DNA from 2 places in the uncultured Pseudoxanthomonas sp. genome. Region 1 is predicted to be linked to the other one. Evidence: riboswitches for the same ligand, from Rfam matches in the RefSeq annotation. Region 1 holds a riboswitch; the other holds the start of a gene.
What was found. A riboswitch is a leader RNA that binds a small molecule or an ion and turns the genes downstream of it on or off. The one in region 1 is predicted to bind cobalamin.
Positions count from the first base shown of each region.

Region 1 (14,316 bases):
CCGCAATGTCGACGGGCGCCACGTCGTAGCCGTCGCCGGTCTCCACCAGGCGATAGATGCCGAACACGTCGGCGACCGAGGTGGTCGCCTTCAGGCCCATGTAGACGTTGAAGCCGAACAGCAGCAGGTCGCCGACCTGCACGATGTCGCGCCCGACCGAATTGTGCTCGGTGCGGATGCGCAGGCGGCCGATGGCCTCCATGCGGCTGTCGCCGAATTCCTGCAGGCGGCGCGTGTTCAGCGCTTCCACGAGCGTACGCAGGCGCGCACCCTGTTCGTCGAGGCGACGGCGCAGCACGTCGTAGGCGCCGCCCTGGGCCACGGCCTGGTCGACCTGCGTATCGGTGGAGGGAACGGCGGTGTTCGGCGTCTCGGACATCGGACCTCATCCTCGCCCGTCCTGGGCGGTCGATGCGGAAATCGGGGCCGGCGGCACGCGCCGCCGGTCCGGCTCATGGCAGGGCGTCAGGCGTCGGTGGCTTCTGCCTGGCGACCGGCCGCCGGCAGTCCCGTGCCTGCCAGCCGACCCAGCAGCTGCGAGGCGATGGGACTCTCGCCAACGATGCCTTCCAGCGCCTTGCCCAGCGAGATGCCCTTGGTCAGCGCATTGAACACGCCACCGTCGCCACCGATCAGTTCGATGTTGGCGTTCTTCAGCGCGCCGGCCAGCACTTCGGCGTTCTCGCGCGAGATCGCCTTGCCGGCGTCGATCGACGCAAGCAGCTGGCGCAGCTGGGTTTCCAGCAGCATGCGGAACTCCTCGTGGCTGCGCGCATCCGGGCTCATCTTGCCCATCGCATCGAACTTGGACGTCAGGCCCTCGGCCTCGGCGGACATCTTCTTGGCGATGTTGCTGGCTTCGGCGTCGCCCATCGCCTGCGTCGCGCTGGCATTGGCCTGGCCCAGCTTCTGCGCACCTTCGGCTTCGGCGGTCAGGCGCTCGGTCAGCACGCGTGCATCGGCGTTGCCCTGCTTGTAGGTGGCGTCGGCCTTGGCTTCCAGCACGCGCGCTTCGGCCAGGCCGGTCTTCTCCATGGCCACGGCGTTGGCTTCCTGCACCTGTGCTTCGGCCAGGCCCGGCGCAGCGCTTTCGGCGCGCACGCCGTCGGCCAGCACGCGCTTGGCCTCGGCCTGCTTGCCGGCGGCCTGCAGTTCCGCCTCGGCCAGCACGGTCATCTCGACGGCGCGGTGGCGCGCGGCCTGTTCGGCGGCTTCGGCGGCCTTCACGTCCTTGACCAGCGTCTCCTGGGCGGCCGCCTCGGCGGCCAGCACGGTGACCTGCTTGGCGCGATCGGCCTCGGCGACCTCGCGGGTCTCCTTGATCTTCTCTTCGGCCACCGCGACGGTCTGCTCGATCTGTGTACGCTCGCGCACCACGTTCGCCACTTCCATGCGGCCCTGCTCGACGACCTTGTCGCGGTCGACCTGCTGCATCTGGACCTCCTTGTCGGTGTTCACGCGCTCGAGCTGCTCGGCGCGTGCGACGCGCTCGAGTTCGATCGCCACGGCGCGGCGGCGGTTCTGCTCGGCGACTTCCACCTGGCGCAGCTGTTCCTGCTCGCGGATCTTGATCTGCTCTTCGGTCTCCAGGCGCGCACGCTCGGATACCTGGCGCTGCTCTTCGATCACCTTGGCGGTTTCGGCCGCCTCGCGTGCGCGCACGGTCTCGACCTCGCGCTTCTGCCGGGCTTCCGCCTCGGCCTGCTGGCGTTCCAGCGCCAGCAGCGCTTCCCGTGCCTCGGTGTTCTTCTTGGTGATGGCGAGCTTCTCGTTCTGCTCCAGCTCGTTGGTATGCACGTTCTGGCGCGCGGTCAGCTCGGTGATCTTGCGGATGCCTTCTGCGTCCAGGATGTTGCTGGGGTCCAGCAGGTGCTTGGGCGTCTGCTCCAGGTAGTCGATGGCGACGTCCTCGAGCACGTAGCCGTTGAGGTCCTGGCCGATGACGGCGACGATCTCGTCGCGAAACTCCTGGCGCTTGTCGAACAGCTCGGTGAAGTCGAACTTCTTGCCCACCGTCTTCAGGGCCTCGGAGAACTTGGCGTTGAACAGCTCATCCACCGCATGCTTGTCCGAGGCGCGGTCGGCGCCGATCGCCTTGGCCACGCGCAGCACGTCGCCGGGGGTCTCGTTGACGCGCAGGTAGAACGCCACCGCGATGTCGGCGCGCATGTTGTCCTTGCAGACCAGGCCTTCCTTGCCGCGACGGTCCACCTGCAGGGTGATCAGGCTGATCTTCATCAGCTCGGCCTTGTACAGCACCGGGATGATCAGCGCGCCGGTGAAATGCACCTTCGGCTGCGAACTCATGTCGTTGACGATGAGCGCGGTGCCCTGTTCGACCTTCTTGTAGAAGGCCTTGAAGATGCCGATGAAGCCGAAACCCAGCACCAGCAGGACGACGAGTCCGATGGCGAAGGGAAGGATCGAGGCAGTGGTCATTGCAGAACTCCTTGTAGACGGCGCGGGTGTTTACTGCTGGTGGAAGGCGGTTTCGGACATGACGCGGTACGTGTTGTCGGGTTCGAGGTGTTCGATGAGCACGACGCGGTCGCCGCGCATCAGGCGCTCGCCCGGCAGCGTGCGGATTTGCAGGATCAGGCCGGCGCCGCCGTCGTCGAAATGCGCGCGTCCGCTGGTCGCATCCGCATGCGGCGAGATCACCGAGCCGGTGCGGCCGAGCACGGACGGAGGCACCGGCGGACGCAGTCGCGTGATCACGGCGGCGATGGGACGCAGCAACAGCGAGGTCACGAGGGCGCCCGGCAGCAGCGCCACGACCAGCGTGCCGGCACCGGCGAGCCAGCGGAGGCTGTCGGGGATGTGCTGGAGCACGAACAGGTGCACGAAGTAGGTGATCAGCCAGCCGAAGAAGGACAGCACCGTGAGTACCAGCATCATCGGTACGCCGGACAGTCCAAGCTTCGCCAACATGCCCGCGACCACGCTGGGTTCGGCAGTGTCGCCGTCGGTCGTCAGCCAGCCATCCACGGCGTCGATGTCCACCATGCCGGTGGCGGCGAGCAACCAGTACACCGTGCAGAAAGCGAGCAGCACGCTGTACACCAGCGTGGGAAAGGTCAAGACGGTGTTCAGGAACTCATTCATCGTGGCTCCCCCTGTTTCAGCGCTTGCGCGCGGACGAAGTGATGCGTTTGCGGGCGCGGTCCAGCACGGCCTGTGCAGGATCCCCGGCGGCCTTCGTGCGCTTGCCCGGTCCGCTCGATCCACTCCCCTGGACCGGCGCGCGGCGTTGCTTCATGCGTGCTGCCGACGCGAACGCAGGTTCCGGGTACAGCGCGTCGCCCGGCTGGCGCTTCGCCACCGTGGCCTGCGCGCGCTGCAGGCTGTTGGAGGCGCGCAGGATGTCGAGCTGGTGCTTGAGGCGACGCAGGCGGCCTTCGAGCTGCTCGACGACATGCTGGAACTGGCGCTCCTGCGCGGCCAGCTCGTGACCCTCCTCCAGCCGCTGGCTGCGTTGCGCCTGCAGGCGGACCACGTCGTCCGCCGCCGCGCGCGCCTGCGTCGTGCGCCCTTGCCGCAACGCCGATTCCACCTTGGCCTCGGTCTCGCCGATGCGCGTGGCCAGCGCAGCCTGGTGTTGCTCGTTCGCCACGCGGCGCGCCTTCGCGGCGGCGTGCTCGCCGCGCGCGCCATGCAGGGCGTCGTCGACGGCGCGGATTTCCTCGTCCAGCAGCCGTTCGGCGCGGTCGCCCATCACCGCGCCGGCCAGGCCTTCCATGCCTTCCTGGATGCGCTTGAACAGGGTTTTCAGCGTATCGGGCATCAGGCCTTCTTCCTGGCGGCGGGACGCAGGAACGGGCGATAGGCCTCGGTCGCGCTGATCGCGTTCTCGGCGAGCGTCTCGATCTCGAACATCACGTTGGCCAGGCTGGAATGCGTGTCCAGCGCGCCGAACATGGTGTAGCCCGCCACGCCGCCGATGCGCTGCATGCCGATGGTGGAAAGCGGAAGCAGCACATGCGTGCTGAGCACGTGCGCATTGAACGCCGCCACATCGGTGACGTCCTCCACCGGCCACAGATAGGCTTCGACCAGGATCTGCTCGCCCCCCACCGCGAGGAACACCGACAGGTCGCCGTACTCGTGCATCACCAGGTGCAGGCTGGGTTCGGCGCCTTCGATGGTCTCCAGGGTGATCAGGCCATCGCGCACGGTGCTGGCCTGCTGCAGTGCGTGGCGGATCGCTGCCACGGTCCATCCCGCTTCCGCCGGTTGGGTCGGCAGGTAGGGAATGCCGGACTCCCGCTCGGCCTCCCGCATCGATTTCTCGATGGATGCCAGTTCCTCGGCGTACTCCGGGCGGATCCACACGTCCTTCTTGACCAGCCCCTGCTCGCGCATGCGTTCGCGGTAGTTGCGGACGTGCAGCGTGGATGCCTTTATGGCGGTGTGCGAGGCTGTCATGAAATGATGTTTATTGATTACATGTAATGATGTCAAGCGGCGGTGCGTCACGGTCCGGTTGTGGTCACGCAGGATGTCCCGGCAAGATGACCGGGCGGTGGCGGCTGTCGTCTGCGTGTAACAGGCGGCGCGCAGAATGCGCCCTGCAACGAGGCATCTCTCTCCTCCCGCGTTGCACCGGAGCCTGGCGGAAGCCGGGCTTCGTGCTGTCCGGGCCACGCATGATGCGTGGCATGCTGGTCGCCATGAGGATTCCACCATGCCGTTCCGCTATCTGCTCCCGCTGCTGATGGCCGTCGCCCCGCTACCGTCTGCCATGGCCGGCGATACGCCGGGAAAGCCCCTCGTCATCGGCCACCGCGGTGCCAGTGCGCTCCTGCCGGAGCACACGCTGGCCGCGTACGAGCGTGCGATCGCCGATGGCGCCGACTACATCGAGCCGGACCTGGTCGCCACGCGTGACGGCGTGCTGGTGGCACGCCACGAGAACGAGATCGGCGGCACGACCGATGTCGCGCAGCGGCCGGAGTTCGCGTCGCGCAGGCGCATGCAGGTCATCGATGGCGAGACGTTCGAGGGATGGTTCACCGAAGACTTCACCCTGGCCGAGCTGAAGACGCTGCGTGCGCGCGAGCGCCTGCCCGCGTTGCGCGGCACGGCGCACGACGGCCGCTACGAGATCGCGACGCTGGACGAGATCATCGTGCTGGCGTCGGAGCACTCGCTGCGTAGCCGACGCACCATCGGCCTGATTCCGGAGATCAAGCATCCCAGCCACTTCCGGCGCATCGGCCTGCCGATGGAGGAGCGCCTGCTGGACGCGCTGGCGGCGCACGCCCACACGCGCGCCGCGCCCGTGGTGATCCAGTCGTTCGAGCAGGACAACCTGCGCGCATTGCGTGCGCGCCTGGGACCGTCGCAGGGGAACATCCGCCTGTTGCAGCTGTTGGGCGCGCCGGACGCGCAGCCCGGCGATGCACTGGCGGCGGGCAAGCCGACCCGCTACGCGGACCTGATGACGCCCGCAGGTTTGAAGGACATCGCACGCTACGCGGACATCATCGGACCCTGGGCACGTCTGCTGATCCCGGTGACCGAGGAGGGTGCGCTGGGCGTGCCGACGGCGTTGATGACGGATGCCCGTAGCGCAGGCCTGCAGGTGTGGCCCTACACCTTCCGTCCGGAAAACCAGTTCCTGCCGGCGACACTGCGCCATGGCGACGAGCCGCGCACGCGCAGTGAAGCGGGCTCCATCGCCGAGATCCGGGCCTACCTCGCGCTGGGGATCGGTGGTTTCTTCACCGACGATCCGGCGCTGGGGCGTCGAGCGGTCGACGCCCGCTGAGCCGTCTCAGACGCGGCCGAACACGAGGCTGGCGTTGGTGCCGCCGAAACCGAAGCTGTTCGACATCACCGTATCGAGCTTCGCCTCTCGGCTCGCCTGCACGATGGGGAAAGCCGCCGCGCCTTCGTCCAGTGTCTCGATGTTGGCGGAGCCCGCGATGAAGCCGTCGCGCATCATCAGCAGGCAGTAGATTGCTTCGTGCACGCTGGCCGCGCCCAGCGAATGGCCGGACAGCGCCTTGGTGGACGAGATCGGCGGCAGGGCGTCGCCGAGCGCGGCGCGGATCGCGTCGAGTTCGATCACGTCGCCCAGCGGCGTCGAGGTGCCATGCGTGTTGAGGTAGTCCAGCGGCTTGGTGACGCCTTCCAGTGCCATCTGCATGCAGCGCACCGCGCCTTCGCCGGATGGCGCGACCATGTCGGCGCCGTCGGAGGTCACGCCGTAGCCGAGCAGTTCGGCATGGATGCACGCGCCGCGTTTGACCGCGTGGTCATAGTCTTCGAGCACCAGCATGCCGCCGCCACCGGCGATGACGAAGCCGTCGCGGTCCGCGTCGTACGGACGAGAGGCGTGGGTCGGGTCGTCGTTGCGCTTGCTCGACAGCGCGCCCATCGCGTCGAACATCATCGTCAGGGCCCAGTGCAGTTCCTCGCCGCCGCCGGCGAAGACGATGTCCTGGCGGCCGGCGCGGATCAGGTCCGCCGCCGCGCCGATGCAGTGCGCGGAGGTCGCGCAGGCCGCAGAGATCGAATAGCTCACGCCCTTGATCTTGAACGCGGTGGCCAGCGTCGCCGATACCGTCGAGCACATCGTGCGCGGGACCATGTACGGGCCGACCTTGCGGATGCCGCGTGCGCGCAGCAGGTCGGCCGCTTCGATCTGCCATTCGGCCGAGCCGCCGCCGGAGCCGGCGATCAGGCCGGTGCGCGGCTGGCTGACCAAGGCCTCGTCCAGGCCGGCATCGGCGATCGCATCGCGCAGCGCGATGTGCGCGAACGCGGCCGCGTCGCCCATGAAGCGCTTCTGCTTGCGGTCGATCTGCGCATCGAGGTCGATCTCGGGCGCGCCGCCGACCTGGCTGCGGAAACCGAGCTCGGCGTACTGCGGGATATGGCGGATGCCGGAGCGGCCCTCGCGCAATGCGGCCGACACGGTGTCCGCGTCGTTGCCCAGGCAGGAGGTGATGCCCAGGCCGGTGATGACGACACGGCGCATCAGAAGCTCTCCGTCGACGTGAACAGGCCCACGCGCAGATCGCGCGCAGTGTAGATCTCGCGGCCGTCGACCAGCATGCGGCCATCGGCCACCGCCAGCACCAGCTTGCGGTTGACCACGCGGCTGATGTCGATCTCGTAGCTCACGCGTTTGGCGGTGGGGAGCACCTGGCCGGTGAACTTCACTTCGCCGGAACCCAGTGCGCGGCCGCGGCCGGGCGCGCCGATCCACGTCAGGAAGAAGCCGGTCAGCTGCCACATCGCATCCAGGCCCAGGCAGCCAGGCATCACCGGATCGCCGAGGAAGTGGCACTGGAAGAACCACAGGTCCGGATGGATATCGAGTTCGGCTCGCACCATGCCCTTGCCATGCGTGCCGCCATCCTGGCGGATCTCGGTGATGCGGTCGAACATCAGCATCGGGTCGTTCGGGAGGCGGCCGCTCTCGGGGCCGAACAGTTCACCGCGCGCGCTGGCCAGCAGCTGGTCGCGCGAGAAGGAAGCGGGGGCGTTCATTGCATCGTCCGTTCTGCGAAGCGCAAATAATGCACACATGTGCATACGCTTGTCTTGATGCAAATCAACCGGGTTTTTCCATACGCCGCCGTACCATCCGCGCAACGCAATTGCGGCAAGGGTTTCGCGCACATTGTCCGCATCTCCACACGCGACCGTATCGTTTCCGCGCGCATCCATGCGATCGCGTACGGCGGCCGATATCATCGCGTGATGCGCAAGATCATCCACATCGACATGGACGCGTTCTACGCGTCGGTGGAACAGCGCGACGATCCGTCGCTGCGCGGGCGGCCGGTGGTGGTGGCGTGGCGCGGCGAGCGCTCGGTGGTGTGCGCGGCGTCCTACGAAGCGCGCGTGTTCGGCGTGCGCTCGGCGATGCCGGCAGTACGCGCGGAACGCCTGTGCCCGCAGGCAGTGTTCGTGCCGCCCGATTTCGTTCGCTACAAGGCGGTGTCGCGGCAGGTGCGCGAGATCTTCTTCCGCCATACCGACCTGGTCGAACCGCTCTCGCTGGACGAAGCCTATCTCGACGTCACCGCGCCGAAGACCGACCTGCCGACCGCCACTGCCGTGGCCGAGACCATCCGCGCGCAGATCCGCGAAGAAACGCGGCTCACCGCGTCGGCCGGCGTGGCGCCGAACAAGTTCCTCGCCAAGATCGCGTCGGACTGGCGCAAGCCGGACGGACAGTTCGTGCTGCGGCCACATCAGGTGGAAGCCTTCCTGACGCCGTTGCCGGTGGAACGCATCCCCGGAGTGGGCAAGGTGATGCAGGGCAAGCTCAATGCCGACGGCATCCGTACCGTCGGCGATCTGCGTGCGTACACGCAGCATGAACTGGAAGCACGCTACGGCAGTTTCGGTGGCGGCCTGTACCGGCGTGCGCGCGGCATCGACGAGCGCCCGGTCGAGCCCGACCAGCCGGTGCAGTCGATCTCCTCCGAAGACACCTTCGCCACCGACCTGCTGTTGTCGGAACTGGAGCCGCACATCGTCCGCATCGCGGAAAAAGCGTGGCAGGCCAGCCGCAAGACCGAGCGCGTGGGCCGGACCGTGGTGCTGAAGCTGAAGACGTCCCAGTTCCGCATCCTCACCCGCAGTTTCACGCCGGAGGCGCCGCCGGCGTCGGAACAGGAGTTCATCGACATCGCGATGGCCCTGCGCGAGCGCGTGGACCTGCCTGCCGCGACGCGCTACCGGCTGGTGGGCGTAGGCCTGTCGGGTTTCCGCGACCGCGACGAGGTCGCCACGCAGCCAGGGCTGTTCGACACCGTCGCTTGATGCCGGTCACGGGGTGCTTGTGCACGCGGCGGCTGCCCGTTGGCAGTCCCTGCGCGCGTCTGCCAGCACGTCGCGCGCGTCGGCGATAGTCTCGGCGTCGTTGGCCTGAGGGGAGGCGGAAGATGGACGCGATTCGACAGGGTTCTGCGGCCGAGCTGTGGCAGGCGCTGGTGCGTGAGGCGTGTTCGCGCTGCGGACAGGCGCTGGACGAGGCGCAGGAGAGCTATCTGGTCTTCGTGCTGCTGCGGCACCAGCGCGACGGACACCTGCTGGCGCGCACACAGGCGCTGGAATGGCTGGACGCGCAGCTGCGCGTCGGCAGCGCACGCAGCGATGCCCTGCGCGATGTAGGCGACCGCTGCCTGCTGATCGCGGGCCTGTTTCCCGCGCTGGCGCAGCGGCGCCGCGTGAGCGTGGAGTACTTCGTCGACCTCGGTCGTGGCGCCTACCAGGGGGTGGCCGACAGCGGGCGCAGCGCCTATGCGGACCTGTTCACGCAATTGGCATCCACGTATCACCAGCTCGTGCACACGCTGCGGGCGGTACGTGGCGACGGCAGCATTCCCGTGTACGGACACCGCACCGGGCCTCTGCACTGAACGCGCCGGTGACCCGCGGAGGCGGGCCACCGGAAGCGACGTCACTCCTGCGGTTGGTAACGCAGGCTGAGACCATAGGTGCGGCCTGCCTGGTTGTACCAGGCGACCGTTTCGTACTCGCGGTCGAACACGTTGCCCACCTTCGCCTGCAGCGTCCATGCCGGCGCCATGGCGTACTCCAGGCGCAGGTCCAGCGTGCTGTAGCCGCCCAGGCGGACGGTGTTGGCCAGGTTGTCGTAGCGCTCACCCGCGGCGTTGAACGTCACGCCGGTGCGGAACGCGCCGAACGCGCGGTCCACGTCGATGCGCGCGGTGTTGCGCGGACGGCGTGCCAGCAGGTTGTCATGGTTGAAGCCGGCCGAACGGTTACGCGGATCGGTGTGGCTCAGCTGCGTGGCGATGTCGAAGCCTGCGACCGCGATGTCGACGGTGAACTCCGCGCCGCGGATGCGGGCTTCGTCGATGTTGTTGGGCAGAAAGATCGCCGCGTCGTAGGAGATCAGCTGGTCCACCTTGTTCTGGTAGACGTTGAACGTCCAGTTCCAGGTGTCCGCGTACTGCGCGATGCCGAGGTTGACGCTCTCGGACTCTTCCGGCTTCAGGTCCGGGTTGCCGAAGAACGGATAGTACAGGTCGTTGAAGCTCGGTGCCTTGAAGCCGGTGGCCACGCTGGCGGTCAGCTTCAGGCCGTTGCCGAACCCGAACCCGTAGCCCAGGCTGCCGGTGGTGTGGTTGCCGAACTGCTCGTTGTCGTCGTTGCGGACGCTGGCCTGCAGCTGGTGCGCGCCGAAGCGGCCCTGGTATTCGACGAAGCCGGCGAGGTTGTCGCGCTGGGTGGCGTCGAAGGCGGTGGCGCTTTCGATCTTGTCGTCCTGCCAGTCAATGCCAGCGGTCAGCAGTTGGTTGGTGGCCACGGTGAAGTCGCCCTGCGCCGATGCCACGTAGCGACGCGTCTCGAAGTAGCCGGACGGCACATCGTCATGGAAGTCGTCGGACTTGTCGTCGTTGCGGCCCAGGCTCAGCAGCAGGTTGACCTTGTCGCTAGGCGCGTAGCGCAGCTTGGTGCCCAACACCTGCTGCACGGTTTCGGACCGGTTGGTGAAGCTGCCGTCGAACTCGCTCTCACCGTCGGCGCGCAGCGCGTTGGCTTCCAGCGTCAGCGTGTCGGTGAACGCGTAACCGCCGCGCAGGCTGGCCGAGGTGTTGCGGTAGCCGTCACGGTCGGGTTCGTCGGCGAAGCAGCCGGCACCGAACGGGTTTGCGGCATCCCCGCTGGTGCCGCGGCAGGCGTTGAAGCCGTCGGTGCGCGTATACGCAACGTCGGCACCGAACCAGCCGCGGCCGATGCCGCCGCCGATACCGGCGCTGGCTTCACGCGTGCTGTCGCTGCCCACGCCGATGCGGACGTTCGGCCGTACCTTGCCGGTGTTGCGGCGGGTGAACACCTGGATCACGCCGCCGATGGCCTCGGAGCCCCACAGGCTCGAGCGCGGGCCGCGCACGATCTCGACGCGATCAATCTGGTCGATCGGCAGGTCCTGCAGCGCGGGCAGGCCGGCGGTCGCCGAACCCATGCGCACGCCGTCCACGAGCACCAGCACGTGGTCGGATTCGGCACCGCGCAGATTGAGCGTGGTGATCTTGCCCGCGCCGCCCTGGTTGGCGATCGAGATGCCGGCGCGTCCCTGCAGCAGCTCGCCCAGCGAGCGCGCCTGGCTGCGCTGGATCGCCTCGCGGCCGATCACCTGCGCCGGGACCAGGCTGTCTTCGACGGACACCTCGGTGCGCGTGCCGGAGACGACGATCTCGTCGAGGTTGGTGGCGTCCTGCGCCTGCGCGGCGAGTGGCAGCGCCATCGCGACCGCGAAGGCCAGCAGGGAAGGGGAGGAAAGGGTACGGCTCTGCATCGGAACAACTCCATCGCGCGCCCCGCGCGCATTGTCGGCGTGGAGTCGCGATGACGGAGAGGGAACGTTGCGGACAGCGCGGCAGACGAGCGGCGGCGCGGCACGCCACGACGCCCTCCGCATCGCAACCAGTGGACTTCCAGGCCGGTCTCCGGGCTTGCGAAGGCGTGCGCGATGCACGCTGCCGGGGCGCCTTCCCATGCGTTGGACGCACAGTGGCCGATGCCGAGGCTGTCTTCGCCTACCGTTGCGGGGGCAGCGCCGGAATGCCGCTTGCGCGGGGCACCGGCTTCCCGTTTCAACCCGTGGCAGGAATGCCTGGGTCACCTGAAAGCGCGCGCATTATACGGGAAGCGTCCGCCCGCCACGTAGAGCGGAGCTTGCTCCGCTGCTTTTCGCCAACGGACGGTCTGGCGTCGAGCAAGCTCGACGCTACGACAGGAAGACCCGCGAGGGTTGCTTTCAGGAGGCGCATAGAGCCGAGCGTGCTCCGCTGCTTCTTTGCGTCGCAGGCAGGTGGCGTGCAGGATCCGAGATGACGCGAATTGTCGCGGTCAGTCGTCGCCGCGCGAATCGAACAGGTTCAGCGACGGACCCGCGTCTTCCTCGCGCTCGGTGTGCGTGGTCGTCACCGGGCCGGCGGCGGGACGACCGCGTGGCGGTGGCAGCAGGGCGGCGGCCGCATCGTAGGCCACCAGCAGTTCCGCGCGGCGGTCTTCGGGCAATTGCTGCCAGTGGCAGTCCAGCAGGGCGCCTTCCAGCGCGTAGAGCAGGTTGAGGCTGGGTCGGAAACCCGCACGCTTCACCCGGATGAAGGCTTCCACCGCGCCGACCGACTCCAGGTCCTCCTGCGTGCGCAGGCCGACCTGGCGAAGCCAGGCGGCGGACTTGGGGCCGATGTTGCGCAGCTTGGTGCCTGTCATGTCAGCGAGTCCACGAAAATGGCGGCGATGCGTTCCATGCCCGCCTGGTCGTCGGCATCGAAGCGCGCCAGGCGGGGACTGTCCAGATCGAGCACGCCGACCAGTTCGTCCCCTTTCACCAGCGGTACCACCAGTTCCGAGCGCGATGCGGAATCGCAGGCGATGTGGCCCGGAAAGGCCTCGACATCGTCCACGCGCTGGGTCTGGCGGGTGCGTGCGGCGGCTCCGCAGACCCCCTTGTCCAACGGGATCCGCACGCAGGCTGGTAGTCCCTGAAACGGACCGACCACCAATTCCCGGCCATCGAAGAAATAGAAGCCCGCCCAGTTGAAGTCGGGCAGGGCGTGGTACAGCAGCGCGGCGAGGTTGGCGGCGTTGGCGATCCGGTCCGGTTCGCCGGCCAACAGGGCGCGGGCCTGGTCGGCCAGCTGTGCGTATTGTTCCGGCTTGCTGCCGGTGAGCGTCTGGGAGGCGAATGACATGCCGTCGATTCTACTCCCGGCCTCTCGCGGTGGACCGATATGATGCATTCCATCGGCAACCCTGACGGGGACACGGGTGGGCATGAACGCGGGCGATGATGAAGCCGGGTGGCGCGGCCACGGGGTGACCCGGCTGGAGGCGTTCGTGGATGCGGCCTTCGCGTTCGCGGTGACCCTGCTGGTCATCTCCGTGGACCGCATCCCGGACAGCATCGGAGCGCTGCAGCAGGCGCTGAAGAACGTGCCGGCCTTCGCCGCCAGTTTCGCGATGGTGGCGATGTTCTGGTACGCGCACGTGCGCTGGAGCCGTCGCTACCGCCTCGGCACGGTGCCGGCCACGCTGCTCAGCTTGCTTCTCGTGTTCCTGGTGCTGGTCTACGTGTATCCGCTGCGGCTGCTGCTGGGCACCTTCTTCGCGTGGATCACCGGCGGCTGGCTGCCGATGCCGCTGACCGATGCCAATGGCGCGCGCCCGCTCGCCTTCATGTTCACCTTCTACGGACTCGCGTTCGCGTCGATGTCGGCCTGCATCGGCGGCCTGTACGTGCTGGCCTGGCGTGCACGCACGCGGCTGGGTCTGGATGGCGAGGCCGCCGCGAACGCCGCTGGCGAAATCGCCTCGCATGCGTACTTCGTCGGCGTGGGTCTGCTGTCGGTACTGATCGCCTGCCTGCTGGGCGAGCACGCGCGCTCCTGGCAGGTCGCCATGGCGGGCAGCGTCTACTTCCTCCTGTCGTTCACCGGCATCGTCCACGTGGGGGGGCAGCGCTGGGGCAAACGCCGCTGGCCCGAGCGCGTGGAGGGCTAGGCGAATGGACCGGCTGTTCGTCACCGGTACCGACACGGGCGTGGGCAAGACCGTTGCCAGCGCCGCGTTGTTGCATGCGTTCCGTGCGCGCGGCCGGCGTGCCGTGGGCATGAAGCCGGTCGCCAGCGGCTGCGAGGCCACGCCGGACGGCTGGCGCAACGAGGATGCACTCGCGTTGCAGGCCGCCAGCGATCCCGTGCCGCCCTACGAGGATGTGAACCGCTATGCGCTGCCTGCGCCGCTCGCGCCGGAGATCGCCGCGCGCGACGCCGGCGTGGACGTGCAGCTGGGCGTTCTGGTGTCCGCGTTCGAGCGCCTGCATCCGCTGGCCGACGTGGTGCTTGTCGAAGGCGTCGGTGGTTGGGCCGCACCGCTGACGGGCACGCTGGACCAACGCCACCTGGTACAGGAATTGCGCCTGCCGGTGGTGCTCGTAGTGGGCATGCGCCTGGGCTGCATCAACCATGCACGGCTCAGTGCGCGCGCGATCCAGGACGACGGCGCGCGCCTGGTGGGCTGGATCGCCAACGAAGTCGATCCGGAGATGGCGCGCCGCGACGAAAACTTCGCCCTGCTGTCCGCGCGCATGCCGGTGCCGTGCTGGGGACGCTTGCCGCATGCGCCGCAAATCGACGCCGGCACGCTCAGCCGGCACATCGCGCTTCCTTTCTAGGCGCGGGGCCGAAAAATAAAAAACCCGGCAGCGTGGGGGCTACCGGGTCGGCTGCGCGGAGGGAGGGGACCCGCGCAATAAAGGGTGGACGCGAACGTCCGGGGCGGGTCTTACTTGCCCTTGGCGGCCTTGGTCGCCTT
Region 1 covers NZ_CANMLQ010000005.1:265,975-280,290, forward strand. Annotated here, with positions in the region: gene Q0907_RS13910 (DNA repair ATPase) at 1-379, opposite strand, end outside; gene Q0907_RS13915 (hypothetical protein) at 466-2,439, opposite strand; gene Q0907_RS13920 (hypothetical protein) at 2,470-3,105, opposite strand; gene Q0907_RS13925 (PspA/IM30 family protein) at 3,122-3,784, opposite strand; gene Q0907_RS13930 (DUF2170 family protein) at 3,784-4,425, opposite strand; gene Q0907_RS13935 (glycerophosphodiester phosphodiesterase) at 4,685-5,770, shown strand; gene fabB (beta-ketoacyl-ACP synthase I) at 5,777-6,985, opposite strand; gene fabA (3-hydroxyacyl-[acyl-carrier-protein] dehydratase FabA) at 6,985-7,500, opposite strand; gene dinB (DNA polymerase IV) at 7,714-8,784, shown strand; gene Q0907_RS13955 (hypothetical protein) at 8,907-9,383, shown strand; gene btuB (TonB-dependent vitamin B12 receptor) at 9,425-11,290, opposite strand; cobalamin riboswitch at 11,415-11,636, opposite strand; gene Q0907_RS13965 (TfoX/Sxy family protein) at 11,845-12,213, opposite strand; gene Q0907_RS13970 (GAF domain-containing protein) at 12,210-12,695, opposite strand; gene Q0907_RS13975 (TMEM175 family protein) at 12,778-13,503, shown strand; gene bioD (dethiobiotin synthase) at 13,508-14,176, shown strand; gene Q0907_RS13985 (phasin family protein) at 14,287-14,316, opposite strand, start outside.

Region 2 (14,316 bases), on a different contig from region 1:
CTGCAGCAGCTCGCGCAAACGCACGTCATCGTCGACCAGCAGCACACGGGGCAGGGCGTCTTCCATGGAGCCACTATCGCCCGCCGCCGCGACGCCCGGCAAACCCCGCCGACGGCCTGTTTGTAAGCAGATGTTTCGAGCGCGGCCGGCAGACACATCTGCTGTCAACCGCGACACACCTTCCCGCGTTGCCCGCCCTACCGTGGCCCTGCCGCTGTTTCCCCATGCGGCCATCCCGCACCCCAACGAGGATTCCACCATGAGCAAGACCCCGCTCCTGATCGCCGCCACCTTCGCCCTGTGCGCCAGCACCCTGTTCGCCGACCATGCCGAAGCCCGCGAGCGCAGCCGTGCCGTGCAGCGCACCGCACAAGGCGGCAATGTCGCAGTCGAGCGCAGCAATGCGCGCTTCGACAGCCAGCGCCAGCGCAGCTGGCAGGCCGACGGCCAGGGCAATGCCACTGCCGCACGCAGCGGCGCCATCAGCGGTGCCAACGGCGGTAGTGCCGGCTACGACCGCAGCGCCTACCGCAATGCCGATGGGAGTGCCGGCCGCCAGGGCAGCGCCTACGCGAACGGACCCAACGGCGGCACCGCCAGCACCACCGGCGGCATCAGCCGCGATGCGGACGGCAACGTGACCGGCGCACGCAACACCACCGCCACCGGCGCGAACGGCAACAGCTACACCGGCAGCACCACGGTATCCGGCGGCACCGTGTCGCACACGGGCACCTGCACCAACGCCAGCGGCGAGACCATCGCCTGCCCGCGCGGCCACTGACGACCACACCTTTCTGCAGGCGCGACGGCAGGCACCCCCTATGCCGCATGGACGCCCTCCCACCCGTCGCGCCTGCACCTTCCTTCACGTCCTGGAGAACGCCATGTCCCGAACCATCCTGCTTCCCTTCGCCACCGCCCTGTCGGTGTTCTCGCTGGTGGCGCCGGCCCACGCGCAGCAGCGCACCCTGACCGACGAACAGAAAGCCACGCTGCAGGAACGCCTCAAAGCCGCCGATGCCAACGGCGACGGCCTGATCGACAAGGCCGAGGCCGACGCCAAGCTGCCGCGCATCGCCAAGCGCTTCGATACCCTGGATGCGAACGGCGACGGCAAGCTTTCGCCCGACGAAATGCGCGCAGCGGGCGAGAAGCTCGCCGAACGGCGCGGGCGGTAGGGCCGCGCCATGGACCGCATGCGCGTCTTCGTCGGACTGCCGCTACTGGTGTTCGCGCTGATCGCGGCGATGGAAGCCGCGTGGCTCGCGCGGCGAGGTGTGCGCTACGACTGGAAGGGATATTGGGCGTCCTTCGGCGATGCCGTGGGCCGCGCCCTGACGGGCTTGGTGATCCAGGGCGGCATCGTCGGCGTGCTGCTGTTCGCGATCCGGGAGTTCCGCGTGACCACGATCGCGATGGACCAGGCGTGGCACTGGATCGCGCTCTTCCTCGGCCAGGAGCTCTGCTACTACGCGATGCACCGTGCCGACCACCGCGTGCGATGGTTCTGGCTGAACCATTCGGTGCACCACTCGGCCGAGCAGTACAACCTGTCCACCGCCTACCGCCTCGGCTGGACCAGCAAGCTCACCGGCGCGGCGGTGTTCTTCGGCCCCCTGGTCTGGCTGGGCTTTCCGGTGCCGTACGTGGTCGGCGCGCTGGCACTGAACCTGCTGTACCAGTACTGGCTGCACACCGAGTTGGTGCCGCGCCTGCCGCGCGCCATCGAGTTCGTCTTCAACACGCCGTCGCACCATCGCGTGCACCACGCCAGCAATCCGGAATACCTGGACTGCAACTACGGCGGCGTGCTGATCGTGTTCGACCGGTTGTTCGGCACCTGTCGCGAGGAACGTCCCGGCGTGCCGATCCGCTACGGCCTGGTGGAGCCGGTACACAGCTACAACCCGGTGAAGATCGCGTTCCATGCCTGGGTGAAGCTGGCCCGCGACCTGCGCCGTACGCGTGGCATCAGGCAGGTCGCCATGACGCTGTTCGGCCCGCCCGGATACCTCCCGGGAAGCGGGAAAAAGGTTCGCCAGGGGCACTGAGAGTGGCCCGGGCGGGCGCGGGCGGCGACAATACGCGCCCCCGGCGGCCCCACGCCGCCCGCACGCAGAATCCCATGACCGCCTTCGTTTCGCCCGACCGCATCCGCGGCCTGTTCGCCCAGGCCATGTCCGACATGTACCGCGCCGAGGTGCCGCTGTATGGCGACCTGATCACGCTGGTCGGCGACATCAATGCCGACACGCTGCAACGCGATCCTGCGCTGGCCGAGCGGCTGCAGCGCACCAGCGAGACCGGACGCCTGGACCTGGAGCGCCACGGCGCGATCCGCGTCGGGACGCCGGCCGAGCTGGCGATGCTCGGGCGCGTGTTCGCGCTGATGGGCATGCACCCGGTGGGTTACTACGACCTGACCGTGGCCGGGGTGCCGGTGCACGCGACCGCGTTCCGCCCGCTGACGGAAGAGGCGCTGGCCGCCAACCCGTTCCGCATCTTCACCTCGCTGCTGCGGCTGGAGCTGATCGCCGACGCCGCGCTGCGCGCCGAGGCCGAAGCGATCCTGGCCCGCCGCGACATCTTCACCGCCGACGCGCGCGCGCTGGTCGCGCAAGCCGAACAGGACGGCGGACTGGACGACACCGATGCGCAGCGCTTCGTCGCCGAAGTGCTGGAAACCTTCCGCTGGCATGGCGATGCGACCGTCTCGCTGGAGACCTACCGCGCGCTGCACGGCCTGCACCGCCTGGTGGCCGACGTGGTCAGCTTCCGCGGCCCGCACATCAACCACCTCACCCCGCGCACGCTGGACATCGACGCCGCGCAGGCCGCGATGCTGGAACGCGGCATCCAGGCCAAGGCCCTGATCGAGGGTCCGCCGCGCCGTGCCGTGCCGATCCTGCTGCGCCAGACCAGCTTCAAGGCGCTGGAAGAGGAAGTCGCCTTCCCCGACGCCACCGGCACGCTCGTGCCCGGCAGCCACAGCGCGCGCTTCGGCGAGATCGAGCAGCGCGGCCTGGCGCTGACCCCGGCCGGCCGCGAGTTGTACGACCGCCTGCTCGCGCAGGTGCGCCAGGCGGGCGGCGCCGGCAACACGTCGGCCGACTATCCGCAGCGGCTGGCGGCGGCGTTCGCGGCGTTCCCGGATGACGAGACCACGCTGCGCCGCGAAGGCCTGGGCTACTTCCGTTACCGCCTGACCGACACGGGCGCCGCATTGCCGGCGGCCGAGCGCGCGGCGATGACGCCCGACGCTCTGGTCGATGCCGGTCATGCCGTCGTCGATCCGATCATCTACGAAGACTTCCTGCCGGTCAGCGCGGCGGGCATCTTCCAGTCCAACCTCGGCGGCGGTGAACAACGCGCGTACGACGCGCATGCCAACCAGGACGCGTTCGAAACCGCACTCGGCGCGAAGATCCACGACCCGTTCGCCCTGTACGCGCAGGCGCAGGACGCGTCGATCGCGGCGCTGCGCGGCTGAGTGCGGAAAGCTTGCGGAAACGCGTGCAAAGCGCACCATCCTTTGAAGGTATGAGAATGGCCTATCGCATCCCACGCTTCCTGTTCCTGGCAGCCCTGACCTGCTCGGCCGACGCTGCGGAAACGGGACCTAAGCCCGGGAAAGCGAACTCGGCACTGGCGGAAGAGCTTCTGAGCCTAGGACTGGCGCCGGACCTCACGCTCGGCGACTTGGGCAGGTATGCGGATCTGGACAGGAAGGCGGTCAGCACGCGCCGTTTCGGCGCCGGACGGATCTTCGATATTCCACCGAACCGCAGCGCGAAGGAGGTCGAAGAAGTATCCGTGCACCTAGCGGGTCGCGACAGGGATGGGATTGTCTCGGTGAGCTTCCTGCTTGAGGAAAAGACGGATAGCTGCTCGTCTGTCAGGGATTTCGCTCGCCGCCATAGGCTGGTGCCTCGCGTAGCGGGTGTTGCAGAACCCGATCAAGCGATGATCGCGTTCGAAGGCATCGTCAGCGGCTCACGTGTGGTCGCCATCCCGGAACAGGCGCGGCCGGCGTGCATCGGGGAGTTGGTGATTTCGCGCTCCGCAGAGGCAGGTGCCCGTCGGCGTATCCGACGCTCGGAACCGTGAAACCCGCGCCCCGCCAAGGTCTGCTGTTCCACACAACATTTGGTGTTGACGCTTCTGTATACCCCCACTATCTTGTGGCCGTCGGTTCCGGTGGTCGCAAGCCACGGGATTAAAACGGGAAGCCGGTGACGCGTTCGCGCCACTCCGGCACTGCCCCGCAGCGGTAATTGGGAACGAACCCGCCACACAGCACTGAGGCCCCATGCCTCGGGAAGCGGCGGACGTAGGAAGAAGGCTCGCCCTTCGCGCCCATGAGTCCGAAGACCTGCCGACAGCCGCGCGATGCACACCGCGCGGTGCCGGCCGCGGAATCTCCGGGGGGAGAGGGCTGGCGAAGCAGGGCGCCCGCAGTCCGTCTGCGCGGTCGCGTCTCCTGCGACGCCGCTTTCCCACTGTGATCCTCCATCCGGCCTTGCGCAGCCCCGCGAGGGACGGGCCGCCGCGTGCACCACGCATGGAGGAATCTCGTGACCCAGACCGACAGCGCCGTCGCCGACGCCGGCACCACTCCGTCCCAGAAGGACGCGTTCTCGCTGACCCCGCCGCCCACCGCCACCGCGATGAGCGTGACCAAGCGCAACGGCGGCCGCGAGCCGGTGGATCTCAACAAGATCGTGCGCGCCGTACAGCGCAACTGCGAAGGCCTGCACGCCATCGATCCGATGCGCGTGGCCACGCGCACCATCTCCGGCCTGTACGACGGCGCCAGCACGCGCGAACTGGACGAACTGTCGATCCGCACCGCCGCGCTGCTGACCGGCGAAGAACCCGAATACAGCCGACTGGCCGCGCGCCTGCTGGCCGCCTACATCGCCAAGGAAGTGACCGGCCAGGAGATCCATGCATTCTCGCAGTCGGTGACGCGTGGCCACGAGGTCGGCCTGATCAACGACCGCCTGCTGAACTTCGTGCAGACCAATGCGCGCAAGCTCAACGACGCGCTGGACGCGTCGCTCGACCTGCACTTCGACTACTTCGGCCTGCGCACGCTGTACGACCGCTACCTGCTGCGCCACCCGCACACGCGCAAGGTCATCGAGACGCCGCAGCAGTTCTTCCTGCGCATCGCATGCGCGCTGAGCGAGGACGTGCCGGAAGCGCTGGCGCTGTACCGCCGCATGGGCAACCTGGACTACCTGCCCAGCTCGCCGACGCTGTTCAACAGCGGCACGACGCACGAGCAGCTGTCGTCGTGCTTCCTGCTGGACTCGCCGCAGGACACGCTGGAATCCATCTACGCCAAGTACGGTGACATCGCCCAGCTGAGCAAGTTCAGCGGCGGCATCGGCGTGAGCTATACGCGCGTGCGTTCGCGCGGCTCGCTGATCAAGTCCACCAACGGCCACAGCAACGGCATCGTGCCGTGGCTGAAGACGCTGGATTCCTCGGTCGCGGCGGTCAACCAGGGCGGCAAGCGCAAGGGCGCGGCCTGCGTATACCTGGAAACCTGGCACGCGGACATCGAGGACTTCCTCGAACTGCGCGACAACACCGGCGACGAAGCCCGCCGCACCCACAACCTTAACCTGGCCAACTGGGTGCCGGACCTCTTCATGAAGCGCGTCGAGGCCGACCAGGAATGGTCGCTGTTCGATCCGCGCGTGGTGCCGGAACTGACCGACCTGTACGGCGCCGCCTTCGAGCTGGCGTATACGCAGGCCGAAGCGCAGGGCAAGGCGATGAAGACCACGTCCGCCCGCAAGCTGTACGGCCGGATGATGCGCACGCTGGCCGAGACCGGCAACGGCTGGATGACCTTCAAGGACAAGTGCAACGCCGCCAGCAACCAGACCCTGCGTGCGGGCAACGTCATCCACCTGTCGAACCTGTGCACCGAGATCCTCGAGGTCACCTCGGCGGAAGAGACCGCCGTGTGCAATTTGGGATCAATCAACCTGGGGCGCCATTTCGATAGCGATCCCGAGACCGGCCGCACCTGGTTCGATTTCGACAAGCTGGCCGAGACCGTGCGCCTGGCCGTGCGCCAGCTGGACCGCGTGATCGACCTGAACTTCTATCCGATCGAGACCGCGCGCCGCGGCAACCTGCGCTGGCGCCCGGTAGGCCTGGGCTGCATGGGCCTGCAGGACGTGTTCTTCAAGCTGCGCCTGCCGTTCGACAGCGCCGAGGCGCGCGCGCTGTCGGCGAAGATCGCCGAGACCATCTACTTCCACGCGCTGGAAACGTCGGTGGAACTGGCGCAGGAGCGCGGCCGCCATCCATCCTTCGCCGATACCCGCGCCGCCAACGGCGAGCTGCAGTTCGATGCCTGGAACGTGGTTCCGGAGAACGCGGAACGCTGGGACGCGCTGCGCGCGCGCATCAAGGAGCACGGCCTGCGCAACTCGCTGCTGATCGCGATCGCGCCGACCGCCACCATCGCCTCGATCGCCGGCTGCTACGAATGCGTGGAGCCGCAGGTGTCCAACCTGTTCAAGCGCGAGACGCTGTCGGGCGACTTCCTGCAGGTCAACCGCTACCTGGTGGACGAGCTGAAGAAACTGGGCCTGTGGACGCCGGAAACACGCGACGCGATCAAGCTGGCGGAAGGCTCCATCCAGGGCATCGCGCAGATCCCGGAAACGTTGCAGCAGGTCTACCGCACGGCGTGGGAACTGCCGATGCGCTCGCTGATCGACATGGCCGCCGACCGTGGCGCCTTCATCGACCAGTCGGCCTCGCTCAACCTGTTCATGGAAAGCCCGAACATCGGTGCGATGTCGTCGATGTACATGTACGCGTGGAAGCGGGGCATCAAGACCACCTACTACCTGCGCTCGCGCCCGGCCACCCGCATCGCCAAGACCACGGTCAGCAGCGCAGCGGTCACCGCGCCGCAGCGCGAGTACACGCCTACGGAGGCGATTGCGTGTTCGCTCGAGAACCCCGAAGCCTGCGAGGCCTGCCAGTAACCGCTCCCCCTGCGCCGGCTCCGGCCGACGACCCCTGGAACAGGAACACGGACGTTCCCGGCGCAAGGACGCGCCACCTTTCTTGATCGAGCCCCTCTCCCACCGGGAGAGGGGTTGGGGTGAGGGTACGGCGGCGTCACGACGTGTCGCCGCCGCTGCCTTTGCCGCACCCTCATCCGCCCTACGGGCACCTTCTCCCGGAGGGAGAAGGAACCAAGAGACCACCGCACCATGTCCGTACACCCCAAGCAGATGCTGCTAGACCCCGGTTTCGAACTGACGCTGCGCCCGATGCGCTACCCGCTGTTCTATGACATGTACCGCGACGCCATCAAGAACACGTGGACGGTGGAGGAGATCAACTTCCAGATCGACATCACCGACCTGCACTCGAAGATGACGCCGGCCGACCGCCACCTGATCCACCGGCTGGTCGCCTTCTTCGCCACCGGCGATTCCATCGTGTCGAACAACCTGGTGCTGAACCTCTACCAGCACCTCAACGCGCCCGAAGCGCGCATGTACCTGTCGCGGCAGCTCTACGAAGAAGCACTGCACGTGCAGTTCTACCTGACCCTGCTGGACAACTACCTGCCCGACCCGTCGGAGCGCTTCAAGGCGTTTGCGGCGGTGGAGAACATCCCGGCAATCAAGAAGAAGGCCGACTTCTGCTTCAAGTGGATCGATTCGCTGCAGGACATGAAGCGGATCGAGACGCGCGACCAGCGCCGGCAGTTCCTGCTCAACCAGATCTGTTTCGCCGCGTGCATCGAGGGCCTGTTCTTCTTCGCCGCGTTCGCCTACGTGTACTACTTCCGCTCGCGCGGCCTGTTGCCGGGCCTGGCCAGTGGCACCAACTGGGTGTTCCGCGACGAGAGCTGCCACATGGAGTTCGCGTTCGAGTGCGTGCGCACCGTGCGCGAGGAAGAACCGGACCTGTTCGACGACGTCATGCAGCAGCAGGTCTACGACATGCTCGAAGAAGCGATCGAGTGCGAGGTACAGTTCGCCGAGGACGTGCTGTCCGGCGGCGTGGCCGGCATCTCCACGCGCGACATGCGCCAGTATCTTCAGCACTGCGCGGACCAGCACTTCGCCAAGCTCGGCATGCCCAAGCGCTACGACGTGCGCAACCCGCTGCCCTTCATGGAGCTGCAGGACGTGCAGGAGCTGACCAACTTCTTCGAGCGCCGCGTGTCCGCCTACCAGCTGGGCGTGCAGGGCGAGGTCGGCTTCGACCACGCGTTCTGAGGCGTGACGATGGCTGACGTGGGAGCGACGTAAGTCGCGATCGCGGCAACGACACGTCGTCGTGGCATCCGAAGGGCGACGGGGTGCTTCTTTCGCCCTGTCGCGACTCACGTCGCTCCCACAGGGCCTGCGCTATGCTCCCGCCGGGAGTACGCGAACCGGAGCACCACCATGACCGAACTGGCCAACGCCGAAGCGCTCCCGACCGAGGCGCGCCTGCTGCACATGGTCTTCCCCGACCACACCAACCACCTGGGCACGCTGTTCGGCGGCCAGGCGCTGGCGTGGATGGACATGTCGGCCTTCATCGCCGCGTCGCGTTATGCGCGCACCACCGTTGTCACCGCACGCTCGGAACAGGTGGACTTCAACCAGCCGATCCACAAGGGCGACCTGGTCGAAGTGGTGGCGCGCGTGGTGAAAGTCGGCCGCAGCTCGATGAACGTGGACGTGGAAGTCATCACCGAGAACCTGCTGACCGGCGAGCGGAAGCTGTGCACGCGCGGCCACTTCGTGATGATCGCGCTCGATCCGCTGGGGCGGCCGACACAGGCGCCGCCGCTGCCGCCCGCCATCGCGCAGGACTGACCGGGCCTGCGCACCCGATGCGCGGGGTTCCGTATCGTCGTTCGTCATCCTTGTGCATGTGCCCTCCACGTGCAGCCGACATGACGCCGAATACCGCCCCGTCCTCCCCGCAGCGTCGCCGCTGGCTGGCCACGTTGGCCTCTGCACCGTTCATCGCCTGCGCGTGGCCGCATCTTGCGACCGCCGCCGCCTGCGACGATGAGGCGAACTGGATCCCGCCCGATGCCTTCCTCGCCGACCTGCCGCGACTGATGCAGGCGCTGCGCGTGCCCGCCATCGGCATTGCCGTGGTCGAGCGCGGCGAAGTCGTGTGGTCGCGCAACCTTGGCGTGCTGAATGCGGAAACGCGGACGCCGGTGGCCGACGACACGCTGTTCGAGGACGCCTCGCTCAGCAAGCCGGTGTTCGCCTATCTGGTGCTGCAACTGGCTGACCAGGGCGTGATCGATCTCGATGTGCCGCTGGTGCGCTATCGGCGGATGGACTACCTGGCCGACCATCCGTGGGTGGACCTGGTCACCGCGCGCGACGTGCTGCGCCATTCCACCGGCATGCCGAACTGGCGCAAGGACCCGGCCCACGAGAAGCTCGTGCCGGCGGTGAAGCCCGGCACGCGCATCGACTATTCGGGCGAAGCGATCTTCTGGCTGCAGCTGGTCGTGGAGAAGCTCACGGGTGAGAGCCTGGACGACTCGATGCAGCGCCTGCTGTTCGGTCCGGCCGGCATGCGCGACAGCAGCTATACGTGGAGCAAGGATCTCGCCGCGCGTTCGGTCTACGGCCATCGCGCCGTCGAGGACGAGGAAACCGGCATGCCGCCGCAGATGCTGCGCGACACCTGGAACGCGGCACAGACCGTCGCGGACCGCTGGGGCAAGCCGCTGTCCGCATGGCGTTACGAAGACGCAGAGCGCGCGTTGCCGGACGTGCAGGCCATCACGCCGAAGGGCCTGGTGAACTGGCCCGGCGACATCCTGGCCAACGCGGCCGCCAGCCTGCGCACCACGCCCACCGACTACGCGCGATTCATGGCGCTGATGGTGCGCGCGCCGCGCGCACCCTGGCAGATCAGTGAGGCGACGCGCCGCGCGATGTTGAGCAAGCAGATCGACGTGCCGGGCCGCTGGACCGACAAGGGCCTGGGCTGGAATCTTGAAAGCACCCCGCGCGGCCCGGTGTTCTACCACTCGGGCAGCAACGGCAACATCTTCAAGAATTTCGCCCTCGGCGATCTTGCCGGCGAGCGTGCGCTGGTCGCGCTGACCAACGGCGGCAGCGGCAACGTGCTGTACCGGCGCGTGGTACGTGCCGCGACGGGACACGACCTGCTGGCGTTCGACCTGTAGGCACGGCCACTGCGGGCCTGTCGACAATGTGCTAAACAGCGATCCTCACTGCCCCGGAGACGCTGCCATGGCTTTCCCCCGTCCGTCCCTTCGTTGCTTCTGTCGCAGCCTCGGCATCGTTGCCGGTTCCCTGGCCTTGTCCGCCTGCGTCAGCACGCCCGGCCCGCAGGTCGCCGGCAGCGGCAGCTGCCGCGATGCCTCGCTGGACTGGGCCGTGGGCCAACCGGCGGACGAAGCGACGCTGAAGCGCCTGTCGAGCGAGAGCGGCGCCGGTCTGGTCAACCCGATCGGCCCCACCACGGCCGTGAAGAAAGACACCCGCAACGACCGCCTGCGCGTTTACATCGACGCGCAGAACCGCATCACCGCCGCACGCTGCGAATGACACCCGATCCGAACCCCGCATGCGCCGCGACCATATCCTGACCCTCTCCTGCCCGGACACCACCGGCATCGTCTATCGCGTGAGCGGTCTCCTGTACGAGTCCGGCTGCAACATCCTGGATGCGCAACAGTTTGGCGACGACGAATCCGGGCGCTTCTTCCTGCGCGTGCATTTCGACGTGCCGGGCGCGGCCGAGATCGATGTGCTGCACGAAGGCTTCGCGTCGCTCGCGGAAATCTTCAACATGGACTGGCAGCTCCACGACGCCAGTCGCAAGGCGCGACTGATGGTGCTGGTCAGCAAGCAGGGTCACTGCCTCAACGACCTGCTGTTCCGCGTGCACAGCCGGCAATTGCCGGTGGAGATCGCCTGCATCGCGTCCAACCACGCCGACTTCGCGCCGCTCGCCCAGTCGTACGGCGTCGCCTTCCACCACCTGCCGGTCTCCGCCGAACACCGCGAAGAGCAGGAGCATCGCATCATCGACCTGGTCGAGCGCGAACGGATCGACCTGGTCGTGCTGGCGCGCTACATGCAGATCCTCTCGCCGACGCTGTGCGATGCGCTGGCCGGACGGGCTATCAACATCCACCACAGCTTCCTGCCCAGCTTCAAGGGCGCCAAGCCGTACCACCAGGCGCACGCGCGCGGGGTCAAGATCATCGGCGCGACGGCGCATTACGTGACGCGCGACCTCGATGAAGGTCCGATCATCGAACAGGATGTCGCGCGCGTGGACCATGCGATGACGCCTAAGGAACTGGTACGGATGGGCAGCGACATCGAATCGCTGGTGCTGGCCCGCGCGGTGCGCCGCCACGTGGAGCACCGCATCCTGCTCAACGGGCACCGGACGGTGGTGTTCCGCTAGGCTGCCCGGAGTAGGAATACCCGACGTGGGAGCGACGTAAGTCGCGAGCTTTTGGTGCTACCAGAGGAAGAGCTCGCGACTTACGTCGCTCCCACAATCAGCCTTCCTGCCTCGTCTGGAACTCAGCTTCCGACGCGCCGCCGCAGCCCGACCAGCACCGCGTAAATCGCGGCCAACACCACCACCGCCACGCCGATCGCCGTCCACTCGCGCGTACTCAACGTGGTGAGGATGGCGACCATGCCAACCACCGCCAGCCCCGGCACCAGCGGACCGCCGCGCAGGACGAACGGTGCACCACGCTCGCGCAGGTCGGTGCGCTGCGCCCGCCACGCGGCCACGCAGACCATCACGTACACCAGGCAGACCGCGCCGCCGGAAATCAGCACCAAGGCTTCGAAGTTGCCGACCACCGCCAGCAGGCAGGCGATGCCGGCATGCGTGGCCAGCGCCAGCAGCGGCACGCGATGGGTGGCGCTGACGCGAGCGAAGGCCTGCGGCAGGTAGCCATCGCGCCCCAGCGCGAACAGCAGCCGGGACGACCCCAGCAGGTTGCCCAGCAGGAAGCCCGCCATCGAGATGCACGCGGTCACCAGCAGGGCGATGCGCGCCGGATCCCACAACCGACCCGCGGCTTCGGCGATCGGCACGCTGCTGGTCGCGAGGGCCGGGCCCAGTACACCCTGGCAGACGATCTGCAGGCCGAGGTACAGCAGCACCACCAGCAGGATCGCGCTCAATGCCGCGCGCGGCACGCTGCGCGAAGGGTCGCGTACTTCGCCGCCGGGAATCAGCGCGGTTTCCACGCCGGAGTACGCGAACACCACCATCACCATCGCTGCGCCCAGCGCGGTCCACGAGGGCACGTCGGCGAAGGCGAAGCTGACGTGCAAGGTATCGACGAAGGCCAGGCCAACGATCACCAGCAGGAACAGCGGCACCAGCTTCAACGTCGCCAACGCCATCACCGCGCGTGCACCCAGCTTCACGCCGAAGGCATTGAGCGCATAGATCGCGGCATACACGCCCAGCAGCAGCAGCGCGCGCGGCAGGGGCGCGTCGAAGACCGGCCACAGACTGGCGGCCTGCAGCGACAGCGCCGCGGCGACGCCGGCACTGGAGGCCACGTTGCAGATCCACATCAGCGCGCCAGCCAGGAAGCCCGGCAGCGTGCCGAACACCGCGCTGACATAGGTATAGGGTCCGCCGGTGGCGGAGGCCCGGCTGCCGATGGCGGCGAAACACAACGCCACCGGCACCATCACCACGGCACCGGCCAGCAACGCCAGCGGCGCGGCGGCGCCGACCTGCGCCGACAGCGCCGCAGGCATCTTGAAGATGCCGCCACCGACGATGATGTTGATGACGGCCGCGGCCAGCGCCAGGCTGCCCACCGCGCGCAACAGCGCGGCATCGCCCTGCAGCGGACGGGAAGAAGCGGGATCGGCGTCTCGGGTCATGGGCAGGGGCGCTCTCCAGTGGCCTGCGAGCCTGCCACGCGCGCGTGGCGAATGCGAGCAACGCGCACGCATGCGCTCATGGTGATTTGCCATTGGACGCACGCGCCGCCCGGGCTAGCATCGTGCTCCCCGTCTGTCCCGGATGCCGCCATGCTTCGCGCCCATCGTTTGTTCGCCGCCGTGCTCGTCGCGACGGTCTCGCTGGCAGGCACGGACGCAGCGCGGGCACAGGACGCCACGGCGTTCGCGGCGCTGGAGCGCGCGCAGCCCCAGCTCGTGCAGTGGCGGCGCGACCTCCACCAGCATCCCGAACTCGGCGAACAGGAAACGCGCACCGCCAAGCGGGTCGCCGATCACCTGCGCTCGCTGGGCCTCACGGTGCGCACCGGCGTCGGCAAGACCGGCGTGGTCGCGGTGCTGAAAGGCACAAAACTCGGCCCGCGCATCGCCCTGCGCGCCGACATGGACGCGCTGCCGGTGACCGAACAGACGGGCCTGCCTTTCGCGTCGAAGGTGAAAGCCGAATATCGTGGCCAGCCGGTCGGCGTGATGCACGCCTGCGGCCACGATGCGCACGTCGCAATCCTGATGGGCGTGGCGCAGGCGCTCGTCGCCGCGAAGGACGAACTCGCCGGCGAAGTGATGTTCGTGTTCCAGCCGGCGGAAGAGGGCCCGCCGGTCGCGGGCGCGGTGTTCGGCGCGGCGCTGATGCTGCAGGACGGCGTGTTCAAGGACTTCACCCCCGATGCCGTGTTCGGCCTGCACGTCTGGGCCGGCCTGCCGGTCGGCAGCGTGGGCTATCGCAGCGGGCCGCTGATGGCGGCGGCGGACGAGTGGTCGCTGGTGGTGAAGGGCAAGCAGACGCATGGCTCGCGGCCGTGGGATGGCGTGGACCCGATCACCCTGGGCGCGCAGATCCTGCTGGGCACGCAGAGCATGATCGCGCGGCAGGTGAACATCGCCACCAGCCCGGTGGTGCTGACCGCGGGCCAGTTCCAGGCCGGCGTGCGCTTCAACATCATTCCGGACGAAGCGACCCTGGTCGGCACGCTGCGCACCTTCGACCCGACCGTGCGCGAGGACGTGATCGCGCGTTTCCGCCGCATCGCCGACGACTACGCGCACGCCAGTGGCGGCAGCGCCGAACTGAAGGTCGCCAACAACGCGCCTGCCACCATCAACCAGCCTGCGCTCACCCAGCGCGTACGGCCGTCGCTGGAAAAGGCGGTGGGCGCGGCGAACGTGGTCGAGATGCCGTTGGTGACCGTGGCCGAAGACTTCTCGCAGTTCGCCAACACGGTGCCCGGTTTCTACTTCTTCGTCGGCTCGACGTCGAAGGGGATCAATCCGGCCACCGCACCGATCAATCATTCGCCGCAGTTCCTGCTCGACG
Region 2 covers NZ_CANMLQ010000004.1:155,722-170,037, reverse strand. Annotated here, with positions in the region: gene ompR (two-component system response regulator OmpR) at 1-66, opposite strand, end outside; gene Q0907_RS11790 (hypothetical protein) at 260-784, shown strand; partial or broken gene Q0907_RS11785 (hypothetical protein) at 1,020-1,136, shown strand; gene Q0907_RS11780 (sterol desaturase family protein) at 1,191-2,054, shown strand; gene Q0907_RS11775 (VOC family protein) at 2,129-3,493, shown strand; gene Q0907_RS11770 (hypothetical protein) at 3,550-4,110, shown strand; cobalamin riboswitch at 4,176-4,398, shown strand; gene Q0907_RS11765 (ribonucleoside-diphosphate reductase subunit alpha) at 4,671-7,022, shown strand; gene Q0907_RS11760 (ribonucleotide-diphosphate reductase subunit beta) at 7,254-8,273, shown strand; gene Q0907_RS11755 (acyl-CoA thioesterase) at 8,445-8,861, shown strand; gene Q0907_RS11750 (serine hydrolase domain-containing protein) at 8,942-10,207, shown strand; gene Q0907_RS11745 (hypothetical protein) at 10,275-10,592, shown strand; gene purU (formyltetrahydrofolate deformylase) at 10,612-11,463, shown strand; gene Q0907_RS11735 (APC family permease) at 11,586-12,923, opposite strand; gene Q0907_RS11730 (amidohydrolase) at 13,074-14,316, shown strand, end outside.
Region 2: it holds a riboswitch for cobalamin, as region 1 does, so the genes downstream of both, Q0907_RS11765 (ribonucleoside-diphosphate reductase subunit alpha) here and btuB (TonB-dependent vitamin B12 receptor) in region 1, are expected to answer to the same signal.